DNA from 3 places in the Comamonas sp. Z3 genome. Region 3 is predicted to be linked to each of the others. Evidence: riboswitches for the same ligand, from Rfam matches in the RefSeq annotation. Region 3 holds a riboswitch; each other region holds the start of a gene.

Region 1 (6,252 bases), on a different contig from region 3:
AGGGAAGCTGTCCAAGGTGTCAGACCGCGACTCGCCATGTCTTTCATGGCCCGCCGCGCAAACCATGCGGCCCCTGCTTCGTTTTTCTGGCGGAGCATTCATGAAGTCATCTTCTTCCACATCGGCCAATCGGGCCCTGGTCCCGGTGACGGCGCAGGAGCGCGTCTTTGCCTGGCGCGACCATGCCTCGCTGTGGTTCAGTCTGGGCGTAGGCCTGCTGGTCATGCAGATGGGCGCCTATCTGCTGCCAGCGCTCAGCCCGCTGCATGCGCTGATCGCGATCGGCATCGGTTCCCTGATCGGCGCCGGCCTGCTGGGCTGGGTGGGCAAGCTGGGCTGCGACAGCGGCCTGTCCAGCGCCGGGCTGATGCACAGCGTCTACGGCCGCCGCTTTGCACGACTGCCTATCGTGCTCAACATCATCCAGCTGCTGGGCTGGGGCAGTTTCGAGCTGGTGGTGATGCGCGACGCCACCGTGGCGCTGGGCAGGCAAAGCGGCATCATGGGCGCGCCCTACTGGCCCTGGCTGGCCACGCTGCTCTGGGGTGGCGTGATCCTGCTGCTGATGAGCGGCTCCATGACCACCCTGGTGCGCCGCATCATCTCGCGCGTGGCCTTGCCTCTGGTGATTGCCTCGCTGCTGTGGCTGAGCTGGCAATTCCTGAAAATGGCCGGCGCCACTGGCCTCGGGCCCCTGCTGGCCCGCGAGGGTGCAGGCGGCATGAGCATGCTGGGCGCTGTCGATCTGGTGATCGCCATGCCCATCAGCTGGCTGCCGCTGGTGGCCGACTATGCGCGCCACGGCAAAAGCGGCAAATCCGCGCTGACCGGAGCCTGGACCGGCTTTGCCCTGGCCAATATCTGGTGCTACTCCCTGGGCGTGCTGGTGGCCCTGACCCTGCCCAGCGAAGACCTGGTCACGGCCCTGCTGCTGGCCCAGGGCGGGCTGATTGCCCTGTCACTGATTCTGATCGACGAAGTGGACAACGCCTATGGCGATGCCTACTCTGGCGCCATGTCGGCCCACAGCCTGCAACCGGGCTGGAGTGTTCGCCGCTGGGGCCTGCTGATCGCGTCCCTGTGCACCGCGTTGGCCATGGTGCTGCCCATGCACAGCCTGGAGCCGTTTCTGCTGTTGCTCAGCTCCTGCTTTGTGCCGCTGTTCGGCGTGATGCTGGGCCGCCTGGCCTTTGGCACCGATGCCGTGGAGTTGATGCAGAAAGCGCCCGCCGTGCGCTGGGATGCCGTGGCCATCTGGGTGCTGGGCATTGCCTTCTATCACCTGCTGCCCTATGCCAGCACGGCCCTAGGCTCGGCCCTGCCCACGCTGGCGCTGACCTTTGTGGTGGCTCTCGCCACACGCCAGCTGCAGCCGCGCTCCGTTGCCGCCTGAGCAAAAAACAAATTCAATAGCAGCCAATTCCCTTCAACCGGGCAACTCAGCCATTTTCTCTGTTTTTCATCTGGCGCCCGCCGCCCGCAGCAGCTGCACGACGGCCTGCTGCCCGCGCTGGCGTGCATGGGCCAGGGCCGTCACCCCGTCCTTGTCTGGCAGGTTCAGATCGGCCTTGGCATCGATCAGGGCCTGGATGATGGCCTGATGGCGAGGCCCGCCATCGCTGAGCACCACGGCTTCCATCAGACAGGTCCAGCCCAGCCGGTTGACATGGTTCACATCCACACCTGCCGTGATCAGCGCCCGGGCTGTTTCCAGATGGCCGCGCTCGCAGGCCGGAATCAGGGCCGTGCCGCCATAGCGGTTGGTGCTCTTGAGATCGGCGCCATAGGAAATCGTCATGCGCACAATCTCCAGCCGGCCCTGCGCGCCGGCCAACAGATAGGCGCTGTCCTGCATCTGGTTCTGGATATTGGGACTGGCACCATGCATCAGCAGCGAGCGTGCCACCTCGATATGGTTGGCTGCCGTGGCCAGCAGCAACGGGGTATTGCCCCGGGCGTCCTGCACGTCGACAGGCGCGTTGCCGGCCAGCAGATTGCGCACCGCCACGGCATCGCCCTGCGCGGCAGCGGCCAGCAATTGCTGGCCCGGCATCTGCAGGTCCCCGGCTTTTGCTGCCACAGCAGCGGCTGGCATTGCAGCCGGAGCATTCGCCGACGTGCCGCTCTGGCAGGCCGTGAGCAGCGTCGCTGCGGCCGAAGCCGTCAATGCAATCGTCAATCGGGTAGTCAACGAGGCGCTCCCATGGGCGCGGACTGGCTGGTTCATGGCATTCCTTGATGGCTGGCTGGGTGTTCAGCCCCTGTCAGCTTTCTACAGGAACTATAGCTAACCACGCAAGTCCGATGGGGGTTACAGCATGTTTTCAATCGATAAAAGGAGAATCTGCCCCGTGTCTTGCAACCGCTGGATCCGCACCGCCGCCACTTCAAGCCTGATCGCGCTGGGTGCGCTCACCGCCGGCCTGCTGCCGGCCCTCGCACAAGCCCAGGAATTCGTCAGCATCAAGGGCAAGACCGTGAATGTGCGCGAGCGGCCCAACACCCGCTCCGCCACCCTCTGGGAACTGAGCAAGGGCTACCCGCTGCAAGTCACCCAGCGCAAAGGGCAGTGGCTGCGCGTGAAGGACTATGAGTCCACGCTGGGATGGGTCCACGCCCCGCTGACCAGCAAGAGCCCGCATATGGTGGTGACGGCACGCACGGCCAATCTGCGCTCCGGCCCCGGCCAGAAGCACAACCGGGTCGGCAAGCTGGAGCAATATGAGGTATTGCAGACGCTGAAAAAGCAAGGTAGCTGGGCCCAGGTCCAGCGCAGCAACGGCCAGAGCGGCTGGGTAGCCAAGAATCTGGTCTGGGGCTGGTAAGTGCGGCAACAGGCGCCCCAAAAGGCAAAGGCCTGCAACTGCAGGCCTTTTTTGCGAGTGTCGGCAATCAGCCTTCGACGATCAGCTGCGCGCGCGGCGCATAGCCGTGGTTGAGGGGGCCGTGGCCCTGGCCGGTGTAGACCTCGGCTCCCGCCTCGATGGCGCCCAGGATATAGCGCCGCGCCTCGGTCACTGCGGCCTCCAGTGCCAGCCCCTGGGCCAGGAAGGAGGCAATCGCCGACGAAAGCGTGCAGCCCGTGCCATGGCCGTTATGGGTGACGATGCGCTGCGACTGCAGACGAAGATAGTCGCTGGCTTGCTGGCCTTGCCGACCCAGCACATCCATGACCAGATCGCCGCTCAGATGCCCGCCCTTGAGCAGCACCGCAGGCGCCCCCATGGCCAGCAGATCGGCCACGGCCGCATCCAGCGCTGCAATGCCGTCGATGCTGCGACCCAGCAGCAAAGCTGCTTCATCCAGATTGGGGGTAATCACCGTCGCCAGCGGGAACAGCTCCCGCACCAGCGCCTGGGCCGTCTCGGGAACGATCAGGCGATCGCCGCTGGTGGCCACCATCACGGGGTCCAGCACCACATTCCTGATCTGGTGGCGACGGATCGCATCCGCCACCACGCTCACCACATCGGGGGTTGCCAGCATGCCGATCTTGACCGCATCGACGCCTATGTCTTGCACAACGGCATCGATCTGGCCGCGCACGGTATCCAGCGGAATGCCGTGAATGCCCGTCACGCCCAGCGTGTTCTGCACGGTGATGGCCGTGATCGCCGTCATGCCATAGCAGCCCAGGGCCGCACAGGTCTTGAGATCGGCCTGGATGCCGGCGCCACCGCCGCTGTCCGAGCCGGCGATGGAGAGCACGCGTGCATAGCGCTTTTTTGCGGCGCCGGAGATAGAGGAAGGAGCAATCACTGTCATGGCAAAAATTATCGCCCATGCGCATGGTCAATGCGTGCTGTTTGCGGTTGTGCTGTAATGTCCAACGGACGAAACAGGGGTGTCCCGCAGGCAAGCAGCCTGTGCGGACTGAGAAACACCCTGGGGCTGCGCCAGCTGCCGGCTGCGCACCAGAGCACCATCCGTGCCCTGTGCCCCCTGCACCCGATCCAGGTCATGCTGGCGTGGGGAGTTTCACAAGCCGCAAGGCATGCCGCGTTTTGTCCTGCACATGGCCCTGTTCCTGTGTCCGGATGGAAAACGATTTGCACATGTCATTGCTACAAGCTTCTTCAAAGATCGCAATTCTCGGCGGCGGCCTCATGGGCCGCCTGCTGTCGCTGGCCCTGGCCCAGCGCGGTCACGCCATCGACCTCTATGACGCCCATGGCCCGCAAGGCGATGGCGCAGCCGCGCGCGTGGCGGCCGCCATGCTGGCGCCGCTGGCCGAGTCGGCCATTACCGAGCCCGGCGTGGTGCGCATGGGCCAGCATGGGCTCAAGCGCTGGCCCGAACTCATAGCCCAACTTGAGCAGCATGTGTTTCTGCAGCAGAACGGCACGCTGATTCTCTGGCACCGCCAGGATCAGGGCGACGCGGCACGCTTTTTCGGCCTGCTGGAAAAAAACCGGCGCATCAACCCCAGCCTGCCAGCCATGCAGGAGAAGACCGGCGCGGCGCTGCAGGACTGCGAGCCCGCACTGCAGGGACGCTTCAACCAGGCCGTCTACCTGCCCGGCGAAGGCCAGCTGGACAACCGCCAGCTGCTGACGGCGCTGGTCGACAAGCTCACCGCACTGGGCGTACAGCAGCACTGGGAGAGCCCGCGCGAAGTTGGCGACTTCCGCCCCGGCGAGGCTGGCCAGCCCGACTTCGTGTTCGACTGCCGGGGCCTGGGTGCCCGCACCCAATGGAAGCAGCTGCGCGGCATTCGCGGCGAAGTGGTGCGCATCCATGCGCCCGAAGTCACGCTGCAGCGCCCTACACGCCTGATCCATCCACGCTACCCCATCTATATCGCGCCCAAGGAAGACCATCTGTTCGTGATCGGCGCGACCGAGATCGAGTCCGACGATATGTCGCCGGCCAGCGTGCGCTCCACGCTGGAGCTGCTGAGCGCGGCCTATACCGTGCACTCCGGCTTTGCCGAAGGGCGGATTGTGGAAATCGCCACCCAGTGCCGCCCCACCCTGCCCGATAATCTGCCCGCCGTGCGTCTGCTGACTCCGCGCGTCATGGAAGTCAACGGCCTCTACCGTCACGGCTTCATGATCTCGCCCGCCATGCTGGACGTGGTGCTGGAGCTGCTGGACCACGACGACTCGCCGCTGGCGCGCGAGTTCGATGTCGCCGTGCATCGTGGCTGAACTGCGAGCCCGAACTTTGACGCACAGCACTTGCACCCCTGGCGCACGCAAGCGCCGCCGTGCAGAGGTTTAACTTAGCACCCGCTTTATTTTCCGTTTCATGCCATGAAGATCACTCTCAACCAGCAAGCCGCCGAGCTGCCAGCCCATGCCACCGTGGCCGATGCGCTGGCGCAGATGCAGGCCAAGCCCCCGTTTGCCGTGGCGGTCAACACGGTGTTTGTGCCCAAGACCCAATATGCCGTCCATGCACTCAACGAGGGCGACAGGATGGAAGTCATCTCTCCCGTCACCGGCGGATGAGATGAATCCCCCTGAGTCGCTACGCGCCTTCCCCCAAGGGGGACGACACCTGCGCTGCGAGGCGGCTCTTGCTGGGTGTCTCTCACTTGGGTCGTGCCTGTGCAATGGCTTGCTGATCAAAGATAAAGACCAATCATGAATACAAAAACTAACGACGACGCCCTGGTTCTCTACGGCCAGCGTTTTGAAAGCCGCTTGCTGCTGGGCACCTCGCGCTATCCCTCGCCCGCGATTCTCGAAGCGGCCGTGGAGCGCTCCAGGCCCGCCATGGTCACGGCCTCGCTGCGCCGTCAGGGCAGCAATGCCGCCGAGACCGGTGCCAGCTTCTGGGAGCTGCTGCGCAAGCTCAACGTGCCCGTGCTGCCCAACACGGCAGGCTGCATGACCATCCAGGAGGCGGTGACCACGGCCCAGATGGCGCGTGAAGTCTTCGACACACCCTGGATCAAGCTGGAGCTGATCGGTGACGACTACACGCTGCAGCCCGACACGCTCAATCTGGTGGAAGCGGCTTCCATCCTCATCAAGGACGGCTTCCAGGTCCTGCCCTACACCACCTACGACCTGGTGCTGTGCCAAAAGCTTGTCGACGTCGGCTGCCAGGCCGTCATGCCCTGGGCCGCGCCCATCGGCACCGGCCGCGGCCCCATCAACCCCTATGCCATGCAGATGCTGCGCGAGCGCCTGAAGGTGCCGCTGATCGTCGATGCCGGCCTGGGCCGTCCCTCCCACGCCTGCACCGTGATGGAGTGGGGCTATGACGCCGTGCTGCTGAACACCGCCGTGGCACTGTCCGAAG
Region 2 (6,252 bases), on a different contig from region 3:
TGGCCGATCTGCCCGGGCAGAAAGTGATTGGCACTTACGGCAGCGAGCTCTGGTCCTTGCGGGCGGCCAAAGTCTGGCATCAGGGACGCAAGCTGGCGACCGCCGACGCGGCGAGCTTCGAGATTTCTGTAAATCAGCAATTCATTGCCAGAGATGCCTGCAGCATCTTCCACGCCTGGAGCCGGCTGCCGAATATCGACCGGAACAGCTTTCGCCAGCTGGGCACGTATTGGCTGGACCGCAGCAGTATCTATTTCGAGTACGAAACCTCGCTCAAGCCGCTTGCGGGTAGCGACCCTCTGACTTTTCGCGACCTGGGCGGCGGCTATGGATCCGATGCCCAGGCAGCGTGGTACTGGGGCAGAAGAATGAAAAACTGTATCCGCAGCCGCCATCTGCAGGTGATGCCGGACAATGATCTCTATGCCAGCGACGGCGAGCAAATCTATTGCGACGGCAAGCCTCTGCGTGGCGCCAATCCTTTGCGCTGGCGGATTCTGAACTCCGGATTCTCCGGCGACGACCAGGCCATCTACTACCTGGAGCGCAAGCTGCCGCGTGCGGATCCGCCCTCCTGGCAGCATATTCATGGCGCATGGTCCAGAGACAGAAAGCATGTCTTCCATATGCATCTGATCGAGAAGAATGCCGTGCCGCAGTGCCCGGACCCGGCCTGTGCACCAAGCTGCAGCCGATAAGATCCCGCCCAGCGCGAAAGGCAATGTCCCGGATGCAGGGGATTGCCTTGCAGCCCACATACAAGGAGAGACGATGAAGTACGACGACGCGTCCTGGCACTACGGCGGGGATTTTCCGGCCGATCTTCCGCAGGCCGCGGGCGCCACGCATATCGGCATGTTTCTGGCCTGGCTGATCCGCAACGACTACGCCAGCCAGGAGCTGATCGAAGAAGCCGAAGAGGAGATCGAGCTGCTGAAGAGCGAGAAGTTGAGCGGCGCCCAATTCCTGCTGCGCGTGCTCGACGAGAAGTTCACGAACCAGGAGCTGAACGAGGAAGGCAATGCCTTTACCGTGGCCTATTACCGAGGCGAGGACCACGACAGCAGGTTTGTGGATGATTATTTCGAGGAGTTCGGTGTCGACGGACAGACCATGTATGGTGTGAGCGACGACTGGGAGCAGTTCCACCGGATTGCGCCGAAGATCAATGCCCGATACCAAGCCTGGGTTGCAGCTGGTCGCCCCGAATACCTGATCTGACCGTCAGGCTCGGCCAAGCCTCACTCGCCCCAAAAAAGCGCAGCCAGGGACTGCGCTTTTCATTGGATAGCTGCCAGCGCTTGATGACCAGGCGCTGCAGCCCTGCGGCCATCTCAGATCAACGCGCCGTGGTGTCCGATGCGATGGGAATATAGAAATCCCCGCCCGCCTTGTTGAACTCCTGGGCCTTGGCCTTCATGCCCGCGGCAATGCTGTGCTCGGCGCTCATGCCCTGCTGCTTGGCAAAGTCGCGCACCTCCTGGGTGATCTTCATGGAGCAGAACTTGGGTCCGCACATGGAGCAGAAATGGGCCACCTTGGCGCTGTCCTTGGGCAGGGTCTCATCGTGGTAGGCCTGCGCCGTGTCAGGGTCCAGGCCCAGGTTGAACTGGTCCTGCCAGCGGAAGTCGAAACGCGCCTGTGAGAGTGCATCGTCACGCGAGCGCGCGCCCGGATGGCCCTTGGCAACGTCGGCAGCGTGGGCCGCGATCTTGTACGCGATGATGCCCTGCTTGACGTCGTCGCGGTCAGGCAGCCCCAGATGCTCCTTGGGCGTGACATAGCACAGCATGGCCGTGCCGAACCAGCCGATCATGGCCGCGCCGATGGCCGAAGCAATATGGTCATAGCCGGGAGCGATGTCGATGGTCAGCGGGCCCAGGGTGTAGAACGGTGCCTCGTGGCAGTGCTTGAGCTGCTCGGTCATGTTCTGCTGGATCATGTGCATGGGCACATGGCCGGGGCCTTCGATCATGGTCTGCACATCGTGCTTCCAGGCGATCTGCGTCAGCTCGCCCAGCGTGGCCAGTTCGGCAAACTGGGCATCGTCATTGGCATCGCTGGCGCAGCCGGGGCGCAGGCCGTCGCCCAGCGAGAAGCTCACGTCGTACTGCTTCATGATGTCGCAGATGTCTTCGAAGTGCTCGTAGAGGAAGCTCTCGCGATGGTGGGCCATGCACCACTTGGCCATGATGGAGCCACCGCGCGAGACAATGCCGGTGCGGCGCTGGGCCGTGAGGTGGATATAGGCCAGGCGCACGCCGGCGTGGATGGTGAAGTAGTCCACGCCCTGCTCGGCCTGCTCGACCAGGGTGTCGCGGAAGATCTCCCAGGTCAGGTCTTCGGCAATGCCGCCGACCTTCTCGAGCGCCTGATAGATGGGCACGGTGCCGATGGGCACGGGCGAGTTGCGCACGATCCAGTCGCGCGTGGTGTGGATGTTCCTGCCGGTGGACAGATCCATGACATTGTCCGCGCCCCAGCGAATGGCCCAGACCAGCTTTTCCACCTCTTCCTCGATGCTGGAAGTCACGGCCGAGTTACCGATGTTGGCGTTGATCTTGACCTTGAAATTGCGGCCGATCGCCATGGGCTCGATTTCAGGGTGGTTGATATTGGCCGGAATGATGGCGCGGCCGCGCGCCACCTCGTCGCGCACGAATTCGGGCGTGATGATCTTGGGAATGCTGGCGCCCAGGCTGTTGCCGGCCAGACGCAGCTCGCGCGCCGCGTCCTGCTGGTACTGCGCCATCCATTCGCGGCGGCCGTTCTCGCGCAGGGCCACATACTCCATCTCGGGCGTAATGATGCCGCGCTTGGCATAGTGCATCTGAGTCACGTTCTGGCCGGATTTGGCTCGACGCGGCTGGCGCTGCAGCGCGGCCGCCTCGGCACGCAGCTGGGCCACGCGCGCATCTTCCTCGCCGCGCTTGCCGCCGTCGTCCAGCGCCACGCGCTGGCGACCCACGTAGTACTCGCTATCGCCGCGCGCTTCGATCCAGGCCGCACGCACGCTGGGCAGACCCTGGCGCACGTCGATCTGCACGGCGGGGTCGGTATAGGGGCCCGAGGTGTCGTAGACGCTGACCTGCTCTCCATTGGTGAGCGCAATGTCGCGCACCGGCACACACAGCTGGGGGTGCAGTGCACCGCTCAGATAGCTCTTGGTCGATGCCGGAAATGGCTGGCGCGACTGGGCCAGCAACTCGGTAAAACGGGCGGCATCGGGGGCATGGCCTGCAGCAGGCGTAAAGATGGAATCAGGGGCGTTCATCGCAGTCTCCTCAAAGCGGTTGAAATGCATCAAACGCTCCGTGGAGTGCGGCCCCGTTCTGATCTTGCCCGGCACCGGCCTTGCCCGCTATGGGGTATCCGGCCTGTGCCGCCGAAATTCTGTCATTTCGGCCTGGTTCTTCACGCACCGGCTGCCCAGAAAAGACAAAACCCCAGTGCGCGAGGCGCCTGGGGTTTGCTGTGCCCATGGTTTTCAGGGCTGGCACTGGTGCCGGCTGTCCTGTCCATCCATCGGCCCTGCGTCAGGGTCCCGCTCTTCTTCCGCCGGTATGAACCGGATCAAGTTCGTCGGGTTCGCCTGTACTGTTTTCACAGTGACTGGCATCTCAGCGCTTTCGCACACCCCGGAGCTGCATGCAGTATAGGCTGCTTTTGCCGCATGTTGCACATGCATTGCAGCGGTTTAACTCTCCTGACTCTCAGGTGCCTAATCCGCAGCCTCGTCCAGCCCTTTCAGCGCCAGCCATTCATGGCTGGCCGCACGGCTTGAGCGCCACTGGTTGATGGGAGCGCTGACGTCCTCGTAGCCCAGGGCGATGCCGAAGGCAATCTGGTAGCCCTCTGGCAAGGCCAGCTGCTCGATCAGCATATCGTTGTACATGCGCCAAAAGCCCTGGGCGCAGGTGGCCAGGCCATGCTCCACGGCCAGCAGCATGAAGGACTGCAGGTAAATGCCCAGATCCACCCATTGCGCATAGCCCATGCGCTCTTCCACGGCCACAAAAATGCCTACGGGCGCACCGAACATCTGGCCGTTCTTGGCCAGTTGGGCCAGGCGTGCGGCCTTGTCCTCGCGGCCGATACTGAGTGAGCGGTACAGATCCTCGCCATTTTCAAAACGGCGGCTGCGATAGGGCTCCCACAGTCCGGGCGGGTAGGAGAGGCCGGGACGCGCAACCGCCTCTGTCTCTCTGGCCCTGACACATAGATCCTCGAGCGCCTGCCCGCCCACGGCGGTCACACGCCAGGGCTGCATATTGCCGCCGGACGCGGCCTGCGCCGCAGTCTCCAGCAAGTCCCGCACCGTGGCTGCAGCCACGTTCTGGGGCAGAAAAGCGCGTACCGAGCGGCGCTGCTGCAAGGCTTGACGAATATCCATCTCTTGTTCTTTCCAAAATTGCTGCACTGCAGTGTAGAAGCTTGCGGCATTTTCCCGAGTCTCGCCGGATACCTTGCCGCAGCCGCCCCGGTGCTTGCCCTGATGGCGCGGCCTGCATCAGCTGCGACCATGCTGGCTGCCCGTCGCAGTGACCGGGTACCCACCATCTCAGGAGATGACTCTGATGAAGCCTCGCTCTGTTTGCTCCGCTACCGCTTTCTCCCCCAGAACATTGACGCTGGCATTGGGCTGCCTGCTGGCCGCTGCAGGCGCCCAGGCGCAGGACAAGATTCGCATCGGCTTCATCACCGATATGTCGGGCCTCTACTCCGATGTGGACGGCAAGGGCGGTGCTCTGGCTGTGCAGATGGCCGTGGACGACTTCGGCGGCAAGCTGCTGGGCAAGCCCATCGAGGTGCTGACGGCCGACCACCAGAACAAGGCCGATATCGCGGCCAGCAAGGCGCGCGAGTGGTTTGACACCCAGGGCATGAGCATGCTGATCGGGGGTACCACTTCCAGCGCCGGTCTGGCCATGGGCAAGGTGGCCGACGAAAAGAAAAAGGTCTACATCATCAACGGAGCCGGCACCTCGGCACTGACCAACGAGCAGTGCAGCCCCTATTTTGTGCACTATGCCTATGACACCGTGGCACTGGCCAAGGGCACGGGCAAGGCCGTGGTGGAACTGGGCGGCAAGAACTGGTTCTTTCTGACGGCGGACTATGCCTTTGGCCAGGCCCTGGAAGCCGACACCACGCGCGTCATCAATGCCACCGGCGGCAAGGTGCTGGGCAATGTAAAGCACCCGCTGAACACGGCTGACTTCTCCTCCTTTCTGCTGCAGGCCCAGAACTCCAAGGCCCAGATCCTGGGCCTGGCCAATGCCGGCGGCGACACCATCAATGCCATCAAGTCGGCTCGCGAGTTTGGCCTGACCAAGACCATGAAGCTGGCCGGCCTGCTGCTGTTCAGCTCCGACGTCCACAGTCTGGGCCTCAAGGCCACGGAAGGCCTGATGTTCACCGACAGCTGGTATTGGGACCTGAACCCAGAAAGCCGCAAGTTCTCGGATCGTTTCTTTGCCAAATTCAAGAAGATGCCCACTTCACTGCAGGCCGCCAACTACTCGGCCGCCATGCAGTATCTGAAACTGGCCGAGAAGCTGGGCACGACGGATGCCGACAAGATCATGGCCGGCTTCAAGGCCACGCCACTGTCGGACTTCTATGCCAAGGGCGTGATTCGCCCCGATGGCCGCTATGCCCACGATATGTATCTGCTGCAGGTCAAGGCGCCGGCCGAATCGAAGAAGGCCTGGGATTACTTCAAGGTGCTCAAGACCCTGCCCGGCGACCAGGTCTTCACCACCAAGGAAGAGAGCAAGTGCGCGCTGTGGAAGTGAGTCGCCGCCATTGAGCAAGCAGCCGGGCTGCCTGCATGGAGCCCGGCCTCATGGCTTGCGCTTCATCGGCGGCCCGGCCTTCCTGCCGCATAGGCAGAAGCATCAAGCGCCCGCCTGCACCGGCATCGAGACAAGGCTTATTCGAACCCGCGCAGCTCGCACCAGTCCTCGGGCGCAGCCCTGGTGGAGCGCCACTGGTTGACGGGCGCGGCGCTGTCTTCATAACCCAGTGCCAAGCCAAAGGCAATCTGGTAGCCCGGCGGCAGCGCCAGGTTCCGGCTCACAAAAGTGCTGTAACTGCGCCAGAAGCCCTGGGCACAGGTGGCCAGGCCCTTGTCGGCGGCCAGCAGCATCAGAGATTGCAGATAAATCCCCAGATCCACCCACTGCGCATGCAGCATGCGTTTCTCAACAGCCACGAATACGCCGACCGGCGCACCAAACATCTGGGCGT
Region 3 (6,252 bases):
CACACGCCAGTCGGTGGCGGGAAGCCATTCCAGTTCCAGGTAGCCCAGATGCCTGGCCGTGCCGGCAATGCGGTTGCCGGAGGGAATGCAGTCCTGGCCTTTGCTGTCGCAATAGCCGCTGCGCAGGCTGGCGTCGAGCAAGGTCAGCGCGCCGTTCAGGCGCAGCTGGGGCATCAGCCAGGTGCTGGTGCTCAGCTCCATGCCGCGGCGGCGGGTTTTGCCTGCGTTCTGATAGGAGGCGCGGCCACTGTCGTTGCTGGCCACCACGATTTCATTGTCGGTCTGGGTCTGGAACAGCGCGGCAGACCAGTCGCCGCGCAGGCCGGCCACATTGAAGCGTTGCTTGATGCCCAGCTCGGCACTGGTCGATACCGCAGGCTTGAGGCCGAAGTTCAGGCCGCCCACCAGATCGGGGCGGTACGAGATCTCGTTGAAGGTCGGTGTCTCCATGCCGCGACCCAGAGAGGCATAGATATTGGTGTCCTGGTTGAGCTCGTGCTGCAGCGAAACCACCGGTAGCAACTTATGGAATCCGGCATTGCCGCTATCGTCCTTGTCGGCCAGGAAATGGTCGCGCGACTGGAACTGCACATTGCTCCAGCGCAGGCCGGCATCGAGTTTCCAGCGCGGGGCAAAGGCCCAGGAGGCTTGCAGATAGGGGTCGATGCTGGTGAGGGTATTGCGCTCGTCGCGCACCAGCTCGCCGACCACGCCCAGCTGGTTGCCCACAAAGTTCTTGTAGCCCTGGCGATCTTCCCTGACGGTGTTGGCGGACAGGCCGGCAATCAGGCCCAGGCTGCCGCTGCCCAGCTCGTACTTGCCGCTCCAGCGTGCATCGATGCCGCCATAGTCGCGCTTTAGGCCGATCACCCCGCCTTTGTACTTGTCCTCAAGTTTGCTGCTGGGAGGGATAGACTGAAACTGCATCATTTCACGCTGACCGGCATAGGCCATGAGGCGCAGCGCCTGGCCTGCACCAAGCTCGCGCTCATAGGTCAGGCCGGCCTGGGTCTGCTTCACGCTTTTGCGCGAGTTCATTTTGATCGCATTGGCGTTGACGTCCTTTGGATTGAGGGCCCATTCGCTGGGTTTGATGCCGCCGGGGTCCTTGGCGTCGATGTCCACATGGTTGGCGACCAGGGTCAGCCGGCTGTATTCGTCGGGCCTGACATCGATACGGGCGTTGAACAGGTTTTTGTCCGCTGCGCTCTGGGCCCGGTAGCCGTCGGTGAGAAAACGGCTGGCGCTGAGTACATAGCCAATCCCATTGGCTTCGCCCTTGGCTTTAAGGCCCAGTCGCTTCTGGCCGTCGCTGCCCAGCGCAAAGCTGCTTTCCACCGAGGGCGCACCCTCGCCACGTTCGGTATAGGCATTGATCACGCCGCCAGAGGCGTTGCCATAGAGCGCGGAATAGGGGCCGCGCACCACTTCTACGCGCTCCAGCGAGGCGATATCGATATTGTTGGTCTGGCCCTGGCCATCGGGCATGGTGGAGGGGATGCCGTCCACATAGATCTGTATGCCGCGCACGCCGAAGGTGGAGCGTGCGCCAAAGCCGCGAATCGACAGCTGCAGGTCTTGCGCGTAGTTCTGGCGGTTCTGCAGTTGCAGGCCCGGAGCTGCGCCCAGGGACTCCGAGAGATTGACCTGCAGATTGCGCTCGCGCATGCGCTCGCCATCGAGCACGGTGACGGAGGCTGGGGTCTGCTCCAGTGCAGACTGCTGCAAGGTGCTGCGCACGGTGACTTCGGACAGCTGGGGCAGGTCCGGCTGGGCGGCGGCTTGCTGGGCCAGTGCGGACTGTGCCGTCAGCAGCAGTCCGGCGGCGGCCACAGGCCAGCCTGCCAGATGGCAAAGACGCGAAAAATGCATGTGAATATCTCTGGGGCTTGGGGTGGGCGTTGGCTGCCCTGGATGATTTGCAAGCGTCTGCTGACACAGTCCATTACCGCGACACGCCGCGCTTTCAGGCATGGCGCATATGCGCCATTGCCGGCGCCGTGGCAGGTTGCGTCTCAGGCAGCTTGCGGTGCTGGGGCGATTGTATTTGGGCAGCAGTGTTTTGATGTTTTTGCCCTGGATGTCCTTCTTGCCCGTGCTGGAGCCTTACCCCAGGTTACAAGTGACGCGACTTTCATGCACCGGCTCCGGGCCCTTGAAGCGATGCCGTTGGGGTAAGATGGCGCCGCGCTCCGGGGTGCACGCCAGTGCTGAGATCTACACCCGCGAACTTGACCCGGTTCATACCGGCGGAAGAAGAGCTTGCAAGCTGACCTCAGGGCAGTGCGTTCTCGCATGGTCAGCAAGCCTTCGGAGCATGATGTCCCCGCTCTCGAAGGAATTTCATGGACAAGGCCGCTTCGCTGGTCGCCGATCTGCTTGCTTTCATCGCAATGGATGACTGCACCGACGACCAGTTCAATCAACTCGCCCTGCGCCTTTTCGCCTACCAGTACGAATGCAATGCGCCGTTTCGCAGCTTTTGCCAGCGACGCGGTGCCACGCTGCGCAATGTCAGGAGCTGGCGCGATGTTCCGGCCGTGCCCATCGATGCCTTCAAGGCCATGGAGCTGCGCAGCGAGCCGCCATCGCCCGCCGAGCGTGTGTTCATGACCAGCGGCACCACAGGCCGCGCCGCACGCGGACGTCATTTCCATCCGCAGCTCGATGTCTACGACCTGTCCATGAAGCGCTATTTCGCCAGACGTTTCATGCAGGGTATGGAGCGCATGCCCATGGGCATTCTGTTTCCCGATGAGCAGGCCATGCCCAATTCCTCGCTGGCCCACTATCTGGCCCTGGCGCGGTCCGAATTCGGCTCGGCCGGCAGCCGCTACTATCTGAACTCGGAAGGGCTGGACATGCCGGCCCTGTGTGCCGCGCTGGAGGCGTCCGAGCGCAGCGGCCAGCCGTTTGCGCTGCTGGGCGCGAGCTTCAGCCTGGTCCATGTCATGGATGCCCTGCGTGAACAGGGCCGCAGCTTTCGCCTGCCTGCAGGCAGCCGGGTGCTGGATACGGGCGGCTACAAGGGGCAGTCGCGCGAGCTGCCGCTCGAGCAGTTCTATGCCGGGCTTTCACAGCTGCTGGGCGTGCCGCGCAGTCTGTGCATCAATATGTATGGCATGACGGAGCTGAGCACCCAGTTTTATGACGATGGCAATGCGGTACTGCCTTCGGTCAAGTCTGGACCGCACTGGATTCGCTCGCGTCTGGTCGAGCCGATCACCGGCCGTGACGTGGCAGCTGGTGAGCGCGGCATTCTGGTGCATTGCGATCTGGCCAACTACAACGCGGTGACCACCATCCTGACCGAGGATGTGGGCCTGTGGGCCGGCACGCAGGAAAAAGACGGCTTTTTGCTGCTGGGGCGCGCCGAGGGCGCCGCCGCCAAGGGCTGCTCGCTGGCGGTTGAAGAGTTTGTGAAAGCTGCCGGCGCATGAGCGAGCAGCGCAAGCTACAGCGTATCAAGGCAGGCTATCTGCCAGGCCTCGCCGACGATGAAGTGCAGTGGCAGACGCTGGGCTTCGAGTCCCGCGACGGCCAGAGGCTGGAAGTCAGCGTGCCCGTGCTGACGGCGCCGCAGATGCGGGCTCTGGCTGCTCGCGTGCGCGCGGCTGCGTGTGTCCATCTGCGCTCCATGCCAGTGGCCGAGATCATCGATGCCGTCGATCGTGCGATGGCCCGCCTGCTGGATCGCAACGACATCTACCGTCAGCAGGCCGAAGCCTGGCTGCCTGTGGTCAGCGGCTATGACGCCGATATGGTGCGGCTGGGACTGACCGGATTTTTCAAGACCTTTCGTGCAGCGCAGCTCAGGCGCTTTGTGGCCGAGGATTTCGCCAATCCGGCAGTGCTCGATGGCTTTCAACCGGCAGCCAAGGGCGGCGCCGTACGTGCTTTCGGCCCGGACCTGCTGGTGCACAGCTGGGCCGGCAACGTGCCTGCGCTGTCGCTGTGGAGTCTGGTCTGCGGCTTGCTGGTCAAGGCCCCTGCGATCGGCAAGCTAGCCAGTGCCGAGCCCTTGTTTGCGGGCTGGTTCGCGCGCCTGCTGGCCGAGGTGCATCCGCCGCTGGCCGATTGCCTGGCCGTGGTCTGGTGGCGCGGCGCAGGCGGCGAGGAGGCCGACGCGCTCTATGCCGAGGCCGATACGGTGCTGGCTTACGGCGGCAACCAAACTCTGGATGCACTGCGTCGTCGCCTGCCCGTGACGACGCGCTTTTTGCCCCATGGCCACAAGCTGGGCTTCGGCCTGATCGGGGCGCAGGCGCTGGATACGCTCAAGGCTGCGGGCATGGCAAGGCTGGCCGCCTGGGACGTGATGCGCTACGACCAGCAGGGCTGCTACTCGCCCCATGTGTTCTATGTGCAGCGTGGGGCGCCGGTTTCGCCGCGTGCTTTTGCCGATTATCTGGCGGCCGAGCTGGCCAATCTGCAGCGACGATTCGCACGCCGCGAGCTGGATCTGGAAGAAGGGGCGGCGCTGGCCCGCTGGCAGCAGAACATGGAGTGGGGCGGCGAAGCTCACGAGCTGCTGGGGCCTGTGGATGCGCCCTGGAGCGTGGCCTACAGCGAGAGTCTGCAGCCCCTGGCACCGACCGCGCTGTATCGCACGATTGCAGTGGTGGCTGTGGACCGGCTCGATGCCGTGCTGCCCGTGGTGGCCGCTCAGCGCGACTATCTGCAGACCGCCGGCATTGCGGCCGGCCCCGAAGAGCTGTACCGCCTGGGCGGGCTGTTGGGTGCGGTTGGCGTCACGCGTATCAGTGCCATCGGCTCCATGAGCATGCCCGAAGCGGGCTGGCATCATGACGGGCGCTTCAACCTGCTGGATCTGGTGCGCATGACGGAGATCGAGCAGTCGGCAGAACTGGCGGCCCAGCCGCTGGCCTCTTATGCGGACTGAGGGAGTGGATACAGCCGTGGCATTCATGGAGTTCAAGCAGGCCCGATACAGCTACCCGGGACGAGCGCCCGTGGTGGATGGCGTGGACTGGCAGATCGGGGCCGCAGAGATCCACTGCCTGCTGGGGCGCAGCGGCTGCGGCAAGACCACGCTGCTCAAGCTGGCGGCAGGTTTGCTCAGGCCACAGTCGGGCCATGTCTTGCTGGGCGGCAGCGAACTCGCGGCGCCGGGCCCCCAGCTGGGCTTTATGTTCCAGGCGCCGACCTTGCTGGACTGGCATACGGTGATAGACAACGTGCTGCTGCCCGTGTCGTTGCAGCGCAAACCTGGGCTGCAGGATCAACTGGCGGCCATGCAGCTGCTGGAGCAACTGGGCCTTGTCGAACATGCTTCGCTCTATCCGCGCCAGCTCTCGGGCGGACAGCAAAGCCGGGTGGCGCTGGCGCGCGCCCTGATTCTGGAGCCGCCTTTGCTGCTGCTCGACGAGCCTTTTGCGGCACTGGATGCCATCACGCGCGCCGAGCTGCAGGATGATTTGCTGCGCACCTGCCAGCGGCATGGCACGACGGTGCTCTTCGTCACCCACGACATCAACGAGGCCGTCTATCTGGGTGACCGCATTGCACTCATGCATGGTGGCCGCATCGTGGACGACTGGTCGATAGAGCTGCCACAGCCGCGCCAGCAGAGCCTGCGCCACGGTACGGCGTTCAACGACTATTGCGCGCGCATTCGCGCATCCATGGACCGGGGGGGCGCATGAGCGGCCTGCTGAACAAGACACACTGGCTGTCTGCCTCGCTTTTGATAGCTGTCATCGCAATATGGGAGCTGGCTGCGAGGCAATTAGGCTTGTCGGCACTGGTCTTGCCTGCGCCCTCGGCAGTGGCGCTGTCACTGTGGTCGGGTCTGGCGTCCGGCTATTTCTGGCCGCATCTCTGGGCCACCTTGCAGGCCTTGCTGCTGGGCCTGCTCATAGGCAGCGCCGTAGGCCTGCTGGCCGGCATGGCGCTGGCCGAGTCCGAGCTGCTGGAGCGCGTGCTCAAGCCCTATGTGGTGGTCAGCCAGGTCGTGCCCAAGCTGGCTCTGGCGCCGCTGTTCGTGCTCTGGTTCGGCTTCGGCATGCTGCCCACGGTGCTGATCACGGCGCTGATCTGCTTTTTCCCCTTGATGGAAAACACATTGATGGGTCTGCGCCAGGCCGATGCCCAGCGCCTGCAGCTGTTTCGCATGCTGGGGGCTACCAGACTGCAGACTCTGCTGCGCCTGAAGCTGCCGACGGGGCTGCCTGCGATTCTGGCCGGGCTGCGCGTGGCCGTGGTGCTGGCGCTGGTCGGCGCCGTGGTGGC

Evidence for each region. Region 3 has a riboswitch for thiamine pyrophosphate ahead of FSY59_RS04670 (long-chain-fatty-acid--CoA ligase). Riboswitches for the same ligand answer to the same signal wherever they lie in the genome.
Region 1: linked by a shared signal. The riboswitch ahead of FSY59_RS21670 (FAD-dependent oxidoreductase) and the one ahead of FSY59_RS04670 (long-chain-fatty-acid--CoA ligase) in region 3 are both predicted to bind thiamine pyrophosphate.
Region 2: linked by a shared signal. The riboswitch ahead of thiC (phosphomethylpyrimidine synthase ThiC) and the one ahead of FSY59_RS04670 (long-chain-fatty-acid--CoA ligase) in region 3 are both predicted to bind thiamine pyrophosphate.

What each region holds. Positions count from the first base shown of each region.
Region 1 covers NZ_VOQU01000007.1:419,037-425,288, forward strand. The annotation lists gene FSY59_RS21650 (cytosine permease) at 101-1,393, shown strand; gene FSY59_RS21655 (ankyrin repeat domain-containing protein) at 1,460-2,227, opposite strand; gene FSY59_RS21660 (SH3 domain-containing protein) at 2,352-2,825, shown strand; gene thiD (bifunctional hydroxymethylpyrimidine kinase/phosphomethylpyrimidine kinase) at 2,893-3,765, opposite strand; TPP riboswitch at 3,831-3,992, shown strand; gene FSY59_RS21670 (FAD-dependent oxidoreductase) at 4,056-5,150, shown strand; gene thiS (sulfur carrier protein ThiS) at 5,256-5,453, shown strand; gene FSY59_RS21680 (thiazole synthase) at 5,589-6,252, shown strand, end outside.
Region 2 covers NZ_VOQU01000011.1:50,743-56,994, forward strand. The annotation lists gene FSY59_RS25710 (DKNYY domain-containing protein) at 1-698, shown strand, start outside; gene FSY59_RS25715 (hypothetical protein) at 772-1,221, shown strand; gene thiC (phosphomethylpyrimidine synthase ThiC) at 1,340-3,274, opposite strand; TPP riboswitch at 3,534-3,651, opposite strand; gene FSY59_RS25725 (nitroreductase) at 3,722-4,393, opposite strand; gene FSY59_RS25730 (ABC transporter substrate-binding protein) at 4,578-5,798, shown strand; gene FSY59_RS25735 (nitroreductase) at 5,936-6,252, opposite strand, start outside.
Region 3 covers NZ_VOQU01000001.1:996,876-1,003,127, forward strand. The annotation lists gene FSY59_RS04665 (TonB-dependent receptor) at 1-1,872, opposite strand, end outside; TPP riboswitch at 2,184-2,275, shown strand; gene FSY59_RS04670 (long-chain-fatty-acid--CoA ligase) at 2,346-3,440, shown strand; gene FSY59_RS04675 (acyl-CoA reductase) at 3,437-4,903, shown strand; gene FSY59_RS04680 (ABC transporter ATP-binding protein) at 4,929-5,666, shown strand; gene FSY59_RS04685 (ABC transporter permease) at 5,663-6,252, shown strand, end outside.